2 linked regions of the Variovorax paradoxus genome follow. The protein of the gene in region 2 binds, or shares a complex with, the protein of the main gene of each other region. Links are inferred from orthologs where the notes say so. Each region holds a gene or a part of one and is shown on either strand. Other genes may lie near its edges.

What was found. The genes of interacting proteins can lie anywhere in the genome.
Region 1: rplT (region 2) and NWF24_RS17450 share a complex: the UniProt entries of both Bacillus subtilis proteins name them as parts of the 50S ribosomal subunit. The link is inferred for Variovorax paradoxus from one-to-one orthologs.

The regions. Positions count from the first base shown.
Region 1 is NZ_CP102931.1:3,696,217-3,701,995, reverse strand. Bases 2,530-5,476 are described here. They hold NWF24_RS17450 (type B 50S ribosomal protein L31), read right to left. Parts: upstream 4,165-5,476; coding sequence 3,895-4,164; downstream 2,530-3,894. Other genes in these bases: rho (transcription termination factor Rho), read right to left, coding at 5,426-5,476; NWF24_RS17445 (oxidoreductase), read left to right, coding at 4,304-5,371; NWF24_RS17455 (hypothetical protein), read right to left, coding at 2,530-3,815. Outside these bases: phosphate regulon sensor histidine kinase PhoR, read left to right, coding at 1-729; NWF24_RS17460 (MATE family efflux transporter), read right to left, coding at 736-2,079; more of NWF24_RS17455, read right to left, coding at 2,076-2,529; more of rho, read right to left, coding at 5,477-5,779. UniProt on the Bacillus subtilis protein: While neither of the L31 paralogs is essential, this protein does not seem to function as the main L31 protein.
Region 2 is NZ_CP102931.1:4,305,886-4,312,949, forward strand. Bases 4,346-7,064 are described here. They hold rplT (50S ribosomal protein L20), read right to left. Parts: upstream 6,026-7,064; coding sequence 5,666-6,025; downstream 4,346-5,665. Other genes in these bases: pheT (phenylalanine--tRNA ligase subunit beta), read right to left, coding at 4,346-4,437; pheS (phenylalanine--tRNA ligase subunit alpha), read right to left, coding at 4,476-5,552; rpmI (50S ribosomal protein L35), read right to left, coding at 6,050-6,253; infC (translation initiation factor IF-3), read right to left, coding at 6,416-7,039. Also shown: NWF24_RS20315 (hypothetical protein), read right to left, coding at 46-561; NWF24_RS20325 (MerR family transcriptional regulator), read right to left, coding at 1,096-1,554; NWF24_RS20330 (integration host factor subunit alpha), read right to left, coding at 1,619-1,990; more of pheT, read right to left, coding at 1,996-4,345. UniProt on the Bacillus subtilis protein: Binds directly to 23S ribosomal RNA and is necessary for the in vitro assembly process of the 50S ribosomal subunit. It is not involved in the protein synthesizing functions of that subunit.

The DNA.
Region 1 (5,779 bases), 610 kb from region 2 along the record:
GAGCAGGCCGAGGCGATGCGGCGCGATTTCGTGGCGAACGTGTCGCATGAAATCCGCACGCCGCTGACGGTACTGGCCGGCTTCGTCGAGACACTGCAGAACCTGCCGCTCGATGCGGACGAGCGCACGCGCTATCTGTCGCTGATGGGGCAGCAATCGCACCGCATGGAGACGCTGGTGAACGACCTGCTGACGCTGTCGCGGCTGGAGGGGAGCGCGGCGCCTTCGGGAAACCAGTGGATCCGCACTCGTGCGCTGCTCGCGCAGTGCGAAGACGAAGGACGAGGGCTGTCGGGGCGCCTGACGCCGCAGGGGCATCGACTGTCGTTCACGGTCGACGCGGAGTCCGAACTGTCGGGTGCGCCAACCGAACTGCAGAGCGCGATGTCGAACCTGCTGAGCAACGCCATCCGCTACACGCCGGGCGGTGGCGAGGTGGCCGTGAGCTGGCGGGTGCTGCCCGACGGGCGCGGCGAATACGCCGTGAAGGACACCGGTCCTGGCATCGCCGCCGAGCACATCCCGCGGCTGACCGAGCGCTTCTATCGCATCGACCGCAGTCGCTCGCGCGAGACTGGCGGTACGGGATTGGGGCTGGCGATCGTCAAGCACATCGCCCAGCGGCATGGTGCCGAGCTGCGCATCGAAAGCACGGTGGGCAAGGGCTCCCGCTTTGCGCTGCTGTTTCCGGCAGCGCGCGTGCGGGAAGCGCGCGTGCTGGCCAAGTAGAACGGCTTATTTTGCGCGCTGGCGCATCGTCCAACGCAGCAGTGCACCGAATAGCAGGGCCGTCACGGCCAGCGCGGCGGCGCTCATGATCCAGAACGCCAGCGGCGACTGCATGGCCGCCCAGGGGCCCAGACCGTGGTACGCCAGCAGATAGCTCCCGCCCAAACCCAGTCCCCACAGCATCGCGCAATAGATCACCAGCGGCGCCAGCGTGACGCGGTAGCACCGCAATACGAACACGCAGAAGGTCTGCACCGCATCCGCGAAGTGATACAGCGCCACGGCCAGCAACAGCGCGCCGGCCATCGCGATCACCGCCGGGTTGTCGGAATACACGTTGGCGAGCTCGTAGCGCAACACGGCCATGGCGGTGGCATAGAACAGCGCGCACAGGGCCGTCAGTTCGAAGCCCAGGCGGCAGGCGTGCCGGGCCTTGGCAGCGTCCCCGGCGCCGAGCCAGAAACTCACACGCGCGCTGGTTGCGATGGCCAGCGACAGCGGGGTCATGTACGCCACGGCCAGCAGGTTCGACGCGATCTGGTGCGCCGCAGCGGCTGCGGTGCCGAGGCGAGCGATGAACAGGGCCATCAGCGTGAATGAGGTCACTTCGACCAGCACCGCCAAGCCGCCTGGCACGCCGAGCCGCGCGAACTTGCGGATCTGCTGCCAGTCGGGCGCCTCGATGCGCTTCCAGAGCCCGTAGTCGCGGTAGAACGGGCGGTTGCGCAGCAGCCAGATGGCGCAGCCGAGCATGGCCCAGTTCACGCACAGCGTCGCCCAGCCGCAGCCCACGAGGCCCATGGCCGGCAGGCCCGCGCCGCCGAAAGTGAACCAGATCGACAACGGCAGCTTCACGCCCAGCGAACCCAACTGCAGCCACGTCACGAGCTGGGGCTTGCCCAGGCTCTGGTTGAGGGTGCTGAACAGACGGAAGAGCAGGGCTGGCGCCAGCGCAAAGGCCAGCACGGCCAGATAGGCCTCGACTTCGCTGCGCATTTCCGCCGGCACTTGGGTCCATCGCAGGGCCGCGCCCGGCAGCAGCAGGATCGCCATGCCGACCACAATGGCAATGGCCGCGAGGTAGAGCGATTGCCGCACCGAGCGGCCCACTTCGCTGCTGCGGCCGCCGCCGTGCAGTTCGGCCCAGACCGGCAGCAGTGCCTGCAGCACACCCATCAACGAGACATACACGCTGACGAAGATGGCAGCGCCGACCGAGAGAGCGGCCAGTGCGTGCTCGGAGTAGCGGCCCGCGATGATGGTGTCGGTCACGCCGAAGGCCATCACGGCCAATTGGCCGACGAGCACCGTGCCCGCGTGCCGCGCGATCAGAGCCCGTTCGCCCCTCACTGCGGCGTGATCTTCTGGTAGAGCAAGAGGTCGTCGGCCGCGCTGCTGGGGCGGCGCAGCGTGCCGGCAAAGCGCCACTGGTCGAAGGGAATGATGGTGTGCAGGCGCTCGATGGTGTCCGGGCTTGCGAGCAGCCACGGGCAGTCGGTGCCCAGCAGCAGCGGCTGCACGTTGAAGTTGCCGTGGTGGCGCAGCGCTGCAATGTGTGGGCGGCTGAGCGCGAGCTCGGCGATGCAGCGCGGCTGGCCCACGCGTTCAGCCACGGCGCGCACTTGCGGCGCGAAGCTGCGTGCGTAGTCGATAGGCGGCAGCCACAGCGTCATCAGCAGCATCCAGCAAAGAGCGGTGCCGCCGGCTGGCAGCACCAGCGTCTTCCAGAGTGCGGCGCGGTGCCGCCCCGTGCGCCAGCGCACCAGCCAGCACCAGGCAATGGTCGCAGCCACGGCGAGCGCTACGGCAATGGGCGAGAGCTCGGGTACGAAGCCGGGCACCAGTCGTGTGACGCTGGCGGCGGGCTTGGGTGGAACGCCGGTCTGCATGGCGATCCAGTAGATCCAGCCCAGCACCGCGAGGCCGCTGAAGAACAGCACGTTGAACCAGTCGATCAGCGCCGCGGCGCTGCGCCGGAAGGTGGGCAGGGCGAACGCGGCGAGCGTGGCGAAGGCGGGCAGAGCCAGCAGCAGCGAGCGGTCGGAGTAGTCAGTGGTCCAGGTGGCGGCCAGTGGCACCAGCGCGAACCAGAAGGGCAGCGCGACGTGGCGCGAGGTGAGCTGGCGCCGCCAGCGCCACAGCGTCCAGATGGCGAGCGGCCAGACCGGCCAGGTGAACCACAGCAGCAGCTTGGCCTGGCTGCGCACGTCGCCGAGCAGCGAACCGCCGACCACGGTGATCTTCCATGTCGGCAGCTTCAGGCCGAACACGAGCACCGCCGTCAGCACCGTGATGCCGATCATCGTGAGGAGGGCGCCTCGTGTGTAGCCGGGGCCGTTGTCTTCGTTGTTGTCGGCGTTTTCGCGCTCGGACTGCGCGGCAAGCTGGCGTTCATACGCGATGTACAGCGCGCTGCCGATGGCCAGCGCAAGGCCGACGGTGGGGGCGCCGCTCAGCGTGATGCCGATGGTGCCGACGGTCAATGCGATCACCGGGCCGGTGCGGCGGTAGGGCAGTGCGGCCACGCCATAGAACAGGTGCGAGGCGAAGAACAGCTGCGCCAGTGCGGGCGTGGTTTCGTGGCCGAGCTGGGCGAGGCCGAGGCAGGCAATCAGCGCCAGCAAGCCACCGTCGGCGATGGCGCGTGCGTAGTCAGTGGGCCGGGCCTCGCCGCCGAAGGCAAAAGCCACGGGCTGGGCGCGCGCTGTGCGGGCCAGGTAGTACACGGCATACCAGGTGGCGGTGAAGGCGCCCCAGAGCAGGAACGCGAAGGCAACGCGCACGGCCAGGTCGGGGTTCAGCCACGACGGGGCGATCTTGATGGCCAGGGCGCCGATCCAGTAAGGGATCAGGGCGGGTGTTTCCGGGCGCAGGCCCAGCAGCATGGGGTCGAACCAGCGCGCAATGCCTTCGGTGCTGCGGGCCAGTTCGGACATGTAGCCGAAGGCCGTGATGTCGGCGCTCTTCCAGGGGCCCCGGCCGACCAGGCCTGGCAGCAGATAAGCCGCACACAGCAGAAGCAATGCGATGCGCGGCAGCCGGCGCACGGCGCTCTGGGCAACGATCGCGGGAGTGGGCTGGTTCAAGTGGCGGAAAAAGGCAGGATTCAGAAAGAAAAAGGGCAGCGCGGTAAACCGGGCTGCCCTCGACGCAAAAGCGCGTGCCTTACTTCGAAGCAGCGCCGGTGGTCTTGCCGAAGCGGTTGCGGAACTTCTCGACGCGGCCGCCCATGTTGTCGACCGACTTCTGTGTGCCGGTGTAGAACGGGTGCGATTCGCTCGTGGTGTCGAGCTTGAACAGCGGCAGTTCGCGACCGTCGTCGGTCTTGCCCATTTCCTTGGTGTTCGCGCACGAACGGGTCACGAACTTGAAGCCGTTCGACATGTCGACGAACAGGACTTCGCGGTAATTCGGGTGGATGCCTTCTTTTGCCATGGTCTTTCCTTTTGCGCTGTTGGAATCAATGCGCGGTCGATGCGAGAGCCACGTGCCGGACGAAGCTGCCCAGCCGCACTTTTCGCGGAGCCCATGATTATCGCATACTGCCCCATTTCCGAGCAAACCGGGCCTTCCCATGACCTCTGTACCTCTGCGCGTCGGTCTCGTTGGCTATGGTTTTGCCGGCCAGACCTTCCACGCGCCCGTGCTTTCGGCCGTTCCGGGGCTTGAACTGGCGGCTGTGGCGAGTTCGCAGCCGCACAAGGTGCACGCCGACTGGCCCGGTGTGGCCGTGGTGCCGGACGTTGCGGCGCTCATGGCCCGCTCCGACATCGATTTGGTCGTGGTGGCAACCCCCAACGCCCAGCACCATCCAGTCGCCAGGGCGGCGCTGGAGGCTGGCAAGCACGTGGTGGTGGACAAGCCTTTCACGCTCAATGTGGCCGAGGCGAGGGCGCTTGAATTGTTGTCAATACGCAACAATCGTGTCCTGGCGGTCTACCAGAACCGGCGTTTCGATGCCGATTTCCTGACCCTCAAGGATGTTCTGACGTCCGGCGAGCTGGGCCGGCCTGTGTACCTGGAGTCACATTTCGACCGCTTCCGACCCGAGGTGAAGGAGCGCTGGCGCGAGCAGGCCGTGCCGGGTTCGGGCCTTTGGGTGGACCTGGGTGCTCATCTGGTCGATCAGGCGGTGCAGCTGTTTGGCCTCCCTGACACGCTTCAACTCGACACCGCCGTGTTGCGCGACGGCGCCGTGGTCGAGGACTACTTTCACGCCGTGCTGCGGTACGACAGCGGACCGCACGCACCGCTGCGCGTAGTGCTGCATTCGACGACGCTGGCGGCGCACGCGGCGCCGCGCTACATCGTCCACGGCACGCGCGGCAGCTACGTCAAGCACGGCGTCGATACGCAGGAGGATGCGCTGCGTGCCGGGCTGCGGCCGCCGGCCGAAGGGTGGGGCGCCGATCCGCTCGATGGTGAGCTCACACTGATCGGTAGCAACGGCGTGTCCAGCAAGCGCAACGTTCCCACGCGCGCCGGCAACTACGTCGACTACTACGCCGCAGTGCGCGACGCCATCCTGGGCCGCGGCCCGAACCCCGTGCCGCCTGAGCAGGCGGTTGCGCTGATGGAACTGCTCGACATCGGCCGCCAGAGCGCCCTCGAAGGCCGCGCCCTGCGCACAGGGCGCCCATGAAAAAAGCGCGTTGACCCGGTAGGGCCAACGCGCTTTTGCGGAAGAGCGTGATGCTCAGCCGCCGCGACGCATCATGTCGAAAAATTCGACATTGGTCTTCGTCGCCTTCATGTTCTTGAGCATCAGCTCCATCGACTCGATCTCATCCATGTTGTACATGAGCTGACGCAGGATGCGGGTCTTCTGCAGGATCTCGGGAGCCAGCAGCAGTTCTTCGCGGCGCGTGCCGCTGCGGTTGAGCTGGATCGACGGGAACACGCGCTTTTCGTACAGGCGGCGGTCGAGGTGGATTTCGGAGTTGCCGGTGCCCTTGAACTCTTCGAAGATCACTTCGTCCATGCGGCTGCCGGTATCGATCAGCGCGGTGCCGATGATGGTCAGCGAGCCGCCTTCTTCCACGTTCCGCGC
Region 2 (7,064 bases):
AGAAAGTCCCGACTGCGCTAGATCAGGACCATTGCGACGTGACGCTCAGTACTCTTCCGGCAAAAGCAGGGTCGTAACGCTGCGATCTGCTTCGGTGATCAGCCAGATTCGGTTGTCGTGATCGCCAGCGTCCCGTGATGGCGGTACGGGTGCTGCACCTTTTTCGTCCGCCGCTTGTAGCGGCAATCGGTATACCGAGAGCACACGCAGGCCATGCTCGAGCGCGTCTTCGTTGGTGACGACGTCTTCGGGGTCTATTTCTCCCCAGTCGCCAGTGATATGCCTGGCCAACAGAGCAAACGGGTTGCTGTTGGTGACGTGTAGGAGCGCCAGCGCACCTGGTGTTGCGACAACACGGCCCAGCGCAAAGCGCGGTGAGCTACCGGGCTTGAGAAAGTTGCTCAGAAAGTCCTTCACTTGCATCTCCATAGGAAAGAAGCGCCCATGCGGCAGCCGCACCTGGCCCCAGAGGGCAAGGTGCAGCGGTCGAAAAAGGCGCGCGGGGAACGAAACGAAAACGGCCACCAGGGACAGCGGCAAATGCGCTGGCTTGGCGGCCATCGAGGGCTACAGGCGGCGGTGTGCCTGCATACGGGCTAGGTTTGCTTGGCTTGTGCTGGCAGGCCTAGTCCGTGGATGAATTATAGCGCCAAAAGTGACAAAATGTAAGAAATTTGACTCAAAAACACTCGAATTCGAGTGTTTTGGGGCCGTATGAAGCCCTGTAGAGGCACGTGCCTCGAGCCATGCGTCAAAAGCGCCTCTTGGCTTGTGCAGGCCAGTAAGGGCCGGTGAGGCGAGTCGTGGTTGAGCCGCTAGCGCCCTGTGCCTAGCTGGAGCAGGACACGCGGGGCACGGCAGCGCCAAGCGGGCTGTGTCTTGTGCACCCGTGCGCATCATTGGACCTGCGCAATTTAGGGCATACCTAGGGCACGGCGCCCGAAAATGACAAAGGGGTTAGCAACTACTACGCTGCTAACCCCTGTCAATACTGGTCGGTGTGAAAGGATTCGAACCTTCGACCCCTTGCACCCCATGCAAGTGCGCTACCAGGCTGCGCCACACACCGAAGCTCTCGATTATAGCGGCTGAAATTCAGCGCCCGAGGGTCAGCAGCTCACGAATTTCAAAGAGTTCGCGCCGCAGGTGCAACAACTGCGACAGGTCGACCGTCTGCGCGGCAGACGACGAGGGTGAATCCTGCACCACGGCGGCATCGAATTCTTCCTGGTCGATCTCGATGGCCTCCATGCCTTCGAGCGGCACCTCGCCCGCCTTGCGACGGTCGCGTTCACCCTGCACGAGTTCTTGCAGCTTGTTGCGCGCGCCGCTGATCGTGAAGCCCTGGTCGTAGAGCAGATCGCGGATGCGGCGGATCATGAGCACCTCGTGGTGCTGGTAGTAGCGGCGATTGCCGCGCCGCTTCATGGGCCGCAGCTGCGTGAACTCCTGCTCCCAATAACGCAGCACGTGCGGCTTGACGCCGCACAGTTCGCCGACCTCACCAATGGTGAAGTAGCGTTTGACGGGAATCGGAGGGAGCGTTTTCTCCATTGAAATCAAGACTGTGCGCGGGAAACCTGAGAGATTACTCTACGCAGGCGCGCAGCACCAAGCACTATTCGGCGCCCAGGCTCCACTCGACTTCGGATGCGCCGTTCTGGTCGATGCTTCCGTGGATCTGCTCCTTGAGCTTCGCACTCGCGTGGAACGTGGCCACGCGGCGCTCGCCGATCGGAATGGCCTCGCCGGTGCGCGGGTTGCGGCCCGGCCGCGGCGCCTTCACGCGGATCTGGAAGTTGCCGAAGCCTGAGATCTTCACGTCCGTGCCTTCGACGAGACTGCTGGCCACGAGCTCGAAGAACGCCTCGACCATGTCCTTGGACTCGCGCTTGTTCAGGCCGATCTGCTCGAACAGCAGGTCGGCCAGATGCGCCTTGGTGAGCGCAGGCGTTTCGAGAGCCTCGAGCGTGAATTCGGCAGCGTTCATTCTCATCATCCCCTCAAGCGGCCGCCGAGCTTGGCGTCCAGTTGTTCGACGATTGCACGGACCGCGGGCTCGACCTGCTCGTCCGTCAGGGTGGCGTTGTCGCTCTGGAAACTGAGGCGAACCGCCATGCTCTTCTCGCCTTGCGCCAAGGCGCCCGGCGCAGCCACGGCACCATCGCGCAGCGGCTGCGGGCGATAGATGTCGAACAGCGTTACGTCGCGCAGCAGTCCCTGCGCAACCGTCGTCGAGCGAATGGCCTGCACCAGTGCATCGTGCGTAACGGCTTCGGCCACGACCACGGCAAGGTCGCGCTCCACAGCCTGGTGCTTAGGCACCGGCTGTGCGACCGGCACGGGGCGCGCCGTAACGGCATCGAGGTCGAGTTCGAACAACACGGGCGCCTGTGCGAAGTCCCACTTCTGGCGCCAGCGCGGATGCAGTTCGCCGACGAAGCCGATGGCCTTGCCGCCAACCAGCACGCGCGCCGAACGGCCCGGGTGCAGGGCCGGATGCTCGGCCACTTCGAAGCTGGGCACCAGCGGCGCGAGCAGTGCTTCGACGTCGCCCTTGACGTCGTAGAAGTCGACGCGCTGCGGCTTGCCGTCCCAGCGCGACTCGTTGGCGTCGCCCCAGGCGAGGCCCGCCACGCGCATCGGCTGGTTCACGCCGCGCACGGTGCTGTCGGTGGTGGCAACGCTGTCGTCGCGCATGAACACGCGGCCCACTTCGAACACGCGCACACGAGGCGCCTTGCGGTCGAGGTTGAACTTGAGCACCTGCAGCAGCGAGCCCAGCAGCGACGAGCGCATCACGCTCATCTGGCTGGCGATGGGGTTCAGCAGCTTGATCGGGTTCGCATTGCCTGCGAGGTCCTGCTCCCAATGCGCTTCGACGAAACTGAAGTTGATCGTTTCCTGATAGCCCAGCCCCGCGACGCTGCGGCGCACCGCAAAGCGGCTGCGCTGCGCCTCGGGCCGCACGCGGGCGGTGATGGGAGCGAGCGGCGCGGTGGTCGGCAGGTTGTTGAAGCCGATCAGACGCGCGACTTCCTCGATCAGGTCTTCTTCGATCAGCAGGTCGAAGCGGTGCGGCGGCGGGGTCACAGTCAACGTGCCCTCGCCTTCAGTGATCGTGAAGCCGAGACGGTTCAGCGCGTCGGCGCATTGCGCCTGCGTCAGCGGCATGCCGATCACGCGCGCCGCACGCTCGACGCGCAGCGTGACGGGTACGGCCTCGGGCACGCTCAGCGTCTGGTCGTCCATCCTGCCGGCCTCGCCGCCGCAGATCTCGACGATCAGTTGCGTGATGCGCTCGATGATTTGCACAGTGCGGCTCGGATCGACGCCACGCTCGTAGCGGTGGCCCGCATCGGTCGAGAAGTTGAAGCGACGCGAACGCCCTTGCACAGCCTCGGGCCACCAGAACGCGGCCTCGACATAGATGTTGCGCGTGTCGTCGGACACCGAGGTGGCGTCGCCTCCCATGATGCCGGCGAGCGATTCGACTTCGTGGTCGTCGGCGATCACGCCGACCTTCTCGTCGACGGTGATGGTCGTGCCGTTGAGCAGCTTGAGCTGTTCGCCCGCCTTGCCCCAGCGCACCGTGAGGCCGCCGTGGATCTTGTCGAGGTCGAAGATGTGGCTGGGCTGGCCGTATTCGAACATCACGTAGTTCGAGATGTCGACCAGCGGCGTCACACTGCGTTGGCCGCAGCGCGCAAGGCGCTCGACCATCCATGCCGGCGTCGCGACCTTGGTGTTGACGCCGCGCACGATGCGACCCGAGAAGCGGCCGCAGAGTTCGGGGGCTTCGACCTTGACGGGCAGCACGTCGGCGAAAGACGTCGCCACCGGCGCGATGGCAGGAGTCTTGAGCGGCGCGTCGGTGAGCGCGGCGAGTTCACGCGCCACGCCGTAGACGCTGAGGCCGTGCGCCAGGTTGGGAGTGAGCTTGAGCGTGAGCAGCGCGTCGTCGAGCTTGAGCACGTCGCGTACGTCGGCGCCGATGGGCGCATTGGCATCGAGCTCGAGCAGGCCGCCGTGGTCTTCGTTCAGGCCCAGTTCGCGCGCCGAGCACAGCATGCCCTGGCTCTCGACGCCGCGCAGCTTGCCGAGCTTGATGAGGAAGGGCTTGCCGTCTTCACCCGGCGGCAGTTCGGCGCCGACGAGTGCGCACGGCACCTTGATGCCGACACGCGCATTGGGTGCGCCGCACACGATATTGAGCAAGGCGCCCTGCCCCGCGTCGACCTGGCACACGCGCAGGCGATCGGCATTCGGGTGCTGCTCGGCTTCCTTGATTTCGCCGACCACGATGCGCGTGAAAGGCGGCGCCACCGGTCGGCGCTCTTCGACCTCGAAGCCACCCATGGTGAGCGTTTCGGCCAGTGCGGCGCTGTCGAGGGGCGGGTTGCAGAACTCGCGCAGCCAGGATTCCGGGAATTGCATCTCTTCGATCTCGATCTGGTTTTTCTATGGAGGGGTGCTTACTGGAACTGCGAGAGAAAACGCAGGTCGCCGTCGAAGAAGAGGCGCAGGTCGTTCACGCCGTAGCGCAGCATCGTGAGCCGGTCGGGGCCCATGCCGAAGGCGAAGCCGATGTAGCGTTCGGGGTCGAGCCCCATGTTGCGCACCACGTTCGGATGCACCTGGCCCGAGCCCGACACCTCGAGCCAGCGGCCGGCCAGCGGCCCGCTCGCGAACTGGATGTCGATCTCGGCGCTCGGTTCGGTGAACGGGAAGAAGCTCGGGCGGAAGCGCAGCACGAGGTCATCGCGCTCGAAGAAGGTGCGGCAGAAGTCGGTGAAGACGACCTTCAGGTCCTTGAAGCTCACGTTCTCGCCGAGCCACAGGCCTTCGCACTGGTGGAACATGGGCGAGTGGGTGGCGTCGCTGTCGACGCGGTAGGTACGGCCGGGCGCGATCACGCGGATCTCGGGCGCCTTCACGGTGCCGGTGGTGTCGGCTGCAGCGGCCGCGAACTCGGCGGCGTACTTCTTGATGTGCTGATGCGCATAGCGCACCTGCATCGGGCTGGTGTGCGGACGCAGGTTGTAGGGAATGCCGTCGTCGCCGTTGATGTCGACGTAGAAGGTGTCCTGCATCGAACGCGCCGGATGGTTCGGTGGGTTGTTCAGCGAGGTGAAGCTGTGCCAGTCGCTCTCGACTTCGGGGCCGTCGGCCACGTCGAAGCCCATGCTGGAGAAGATTTCCTCGATGCGCTCCAGGGTGCGGCTCACGGGGTGCAGTCCGCCAGGAATGCGGCGGCGGCCTGGCAGGCTCACGTCGAGCGCTTCGGCGCGCAGTTGCAGCGAGAGTTCTTCGTCGGCCAGTTGCTGGCGGCGGTCGGTCAGTGCGGCCTCGATGGCCTGCTTGGCGACGTTGATCGCGGCGCCGCGGGACTTCTTCTCTTCGACACTCAGCGCGGCCATGCCCTTCATCAGCTCGGTGATGCGGCCCGACTTGCCGAGGAACTGGGCCTTGGCGTTTTCGAGCTCGGCGGGCGTTTTCGCTTCGGCGAAGGCGGCGCGTGCGGTGTCGACCAGGGAGTCCAACTCGTTCATAGCAACAAAAATCTTCGAGGGGAAATAAAAAAGAGCTGGAGCCTTTTCAAGCGCCAGCCCTTGAGCCGTGGGCGCAGGAAGCTACCCGAAGGCAGCATCCCTGCTGTGCAGAATCAAGCAGCCAGCTTGGCCTTGACCTGCTCCACGATGCCGGCAAAAGCGGCCTTGTCGTGCACGGCGATGTCCGCAAGCATCTTGCGGTCGATCTCGATACCGGCCTTGCGGATGCCGTTGGCGAACTGGCTGTAGGTCAGGCCCAGTTCACGCGAGGCGGCGTTGATACGCGCGATCCACAGCTGACGGAACACGCGCTTCTTGGTACGGCGGTCACGGTAGGCGTATTGGCCTGCCTTCATCACCGCCTGTTTGGCGACGCGGAAGACATTGCCGCGGCGACCGCGGAAACCCTTGGCGAGTGCGAGAACTTTCTTGTGGCGGGCGCGAGCCGTTACACCACGTTTGACGCGAGGCATGTGTGTACTCCTTGTTCGTCTGAGTTAAATGCCACGGCCGGGCAGCATGGCGGCGACAGAAACCATGTTGGTCTCATGCACTGCGACTGCACCACGCAGGTGACGCTTGTTCTTGGTGGTCTTCTTCGTCAAGATGTGACGCTTGAAGGCTTGACCGCGCTTGACGGTGCCACCGGGACGAACGCGGAAACGTTTTTTCGCGCTGCTCTTGGTCTTCATTTTGGGCATGTGAATGCTCCTTTAGTTTGTGCTCGTGAGGCGCCATGGATGCTCCACGGACTTGTTGGCCCCGAGACACTTCTTTATCCCGCCCCTGCCGGCATCTCTCGCGAGGCGCTGGCAAAGGCGAAATCCCTTCGAACCTTCTCTTCTCTACTGCAACCCTGACATTCAGGCTGTTGCGGGCGACGCTGCCGGTGCGGCGGCATCTGCTGCCGGCTTCGGCGCAGCGCCACCAGCCTTCTTGCGGCCCGGTGCGATCATCATGATCATCTGCCGGCCTTCGAGCTTCGGGAACTGCTCGACCATGATCAGGTCGCCCAGCTCGTCGCGAATGCGCTGCAGCAATGCCAGACCGAGCTCCTGGTGCGTGATCTCGCGGCCGCGGAAGCGCAGCGTGATCTTGCATTTGTCGCCCTCATCAAGAAAGCGCTTGATGTTGCGCATCTTGATGTTGTAGTCGCCATCGTCGGTACCAGGCCGGAACTTGATTTCCTTGACCTCGATGACCTTCTGCTTCGACTTCGCCTCGGCTGCCTTCTTCTGCTCGTGGTACTTGAACTTGCCGTACTCGATCAGGCGGCATACCGGCGGGTTGGCCGCCGCAACGACCTCCACCAGGTCCACGTCCTGCTCACCGGCAAGGCGCAGAGCCTCGGCAAGACTCACGACACCCAATTGCTCGTTATCCGGGCCGATCAGGCGGACTTCCGGGGCCATGATTTCCCGGTTCAGGCGGTGTTGGCGTTCCTCGCGGTGGCGGCGGTCGCGGAATGCAGTAGCGATGGTCAGAATCCTTCAAAATTTGCTACAAAATCTG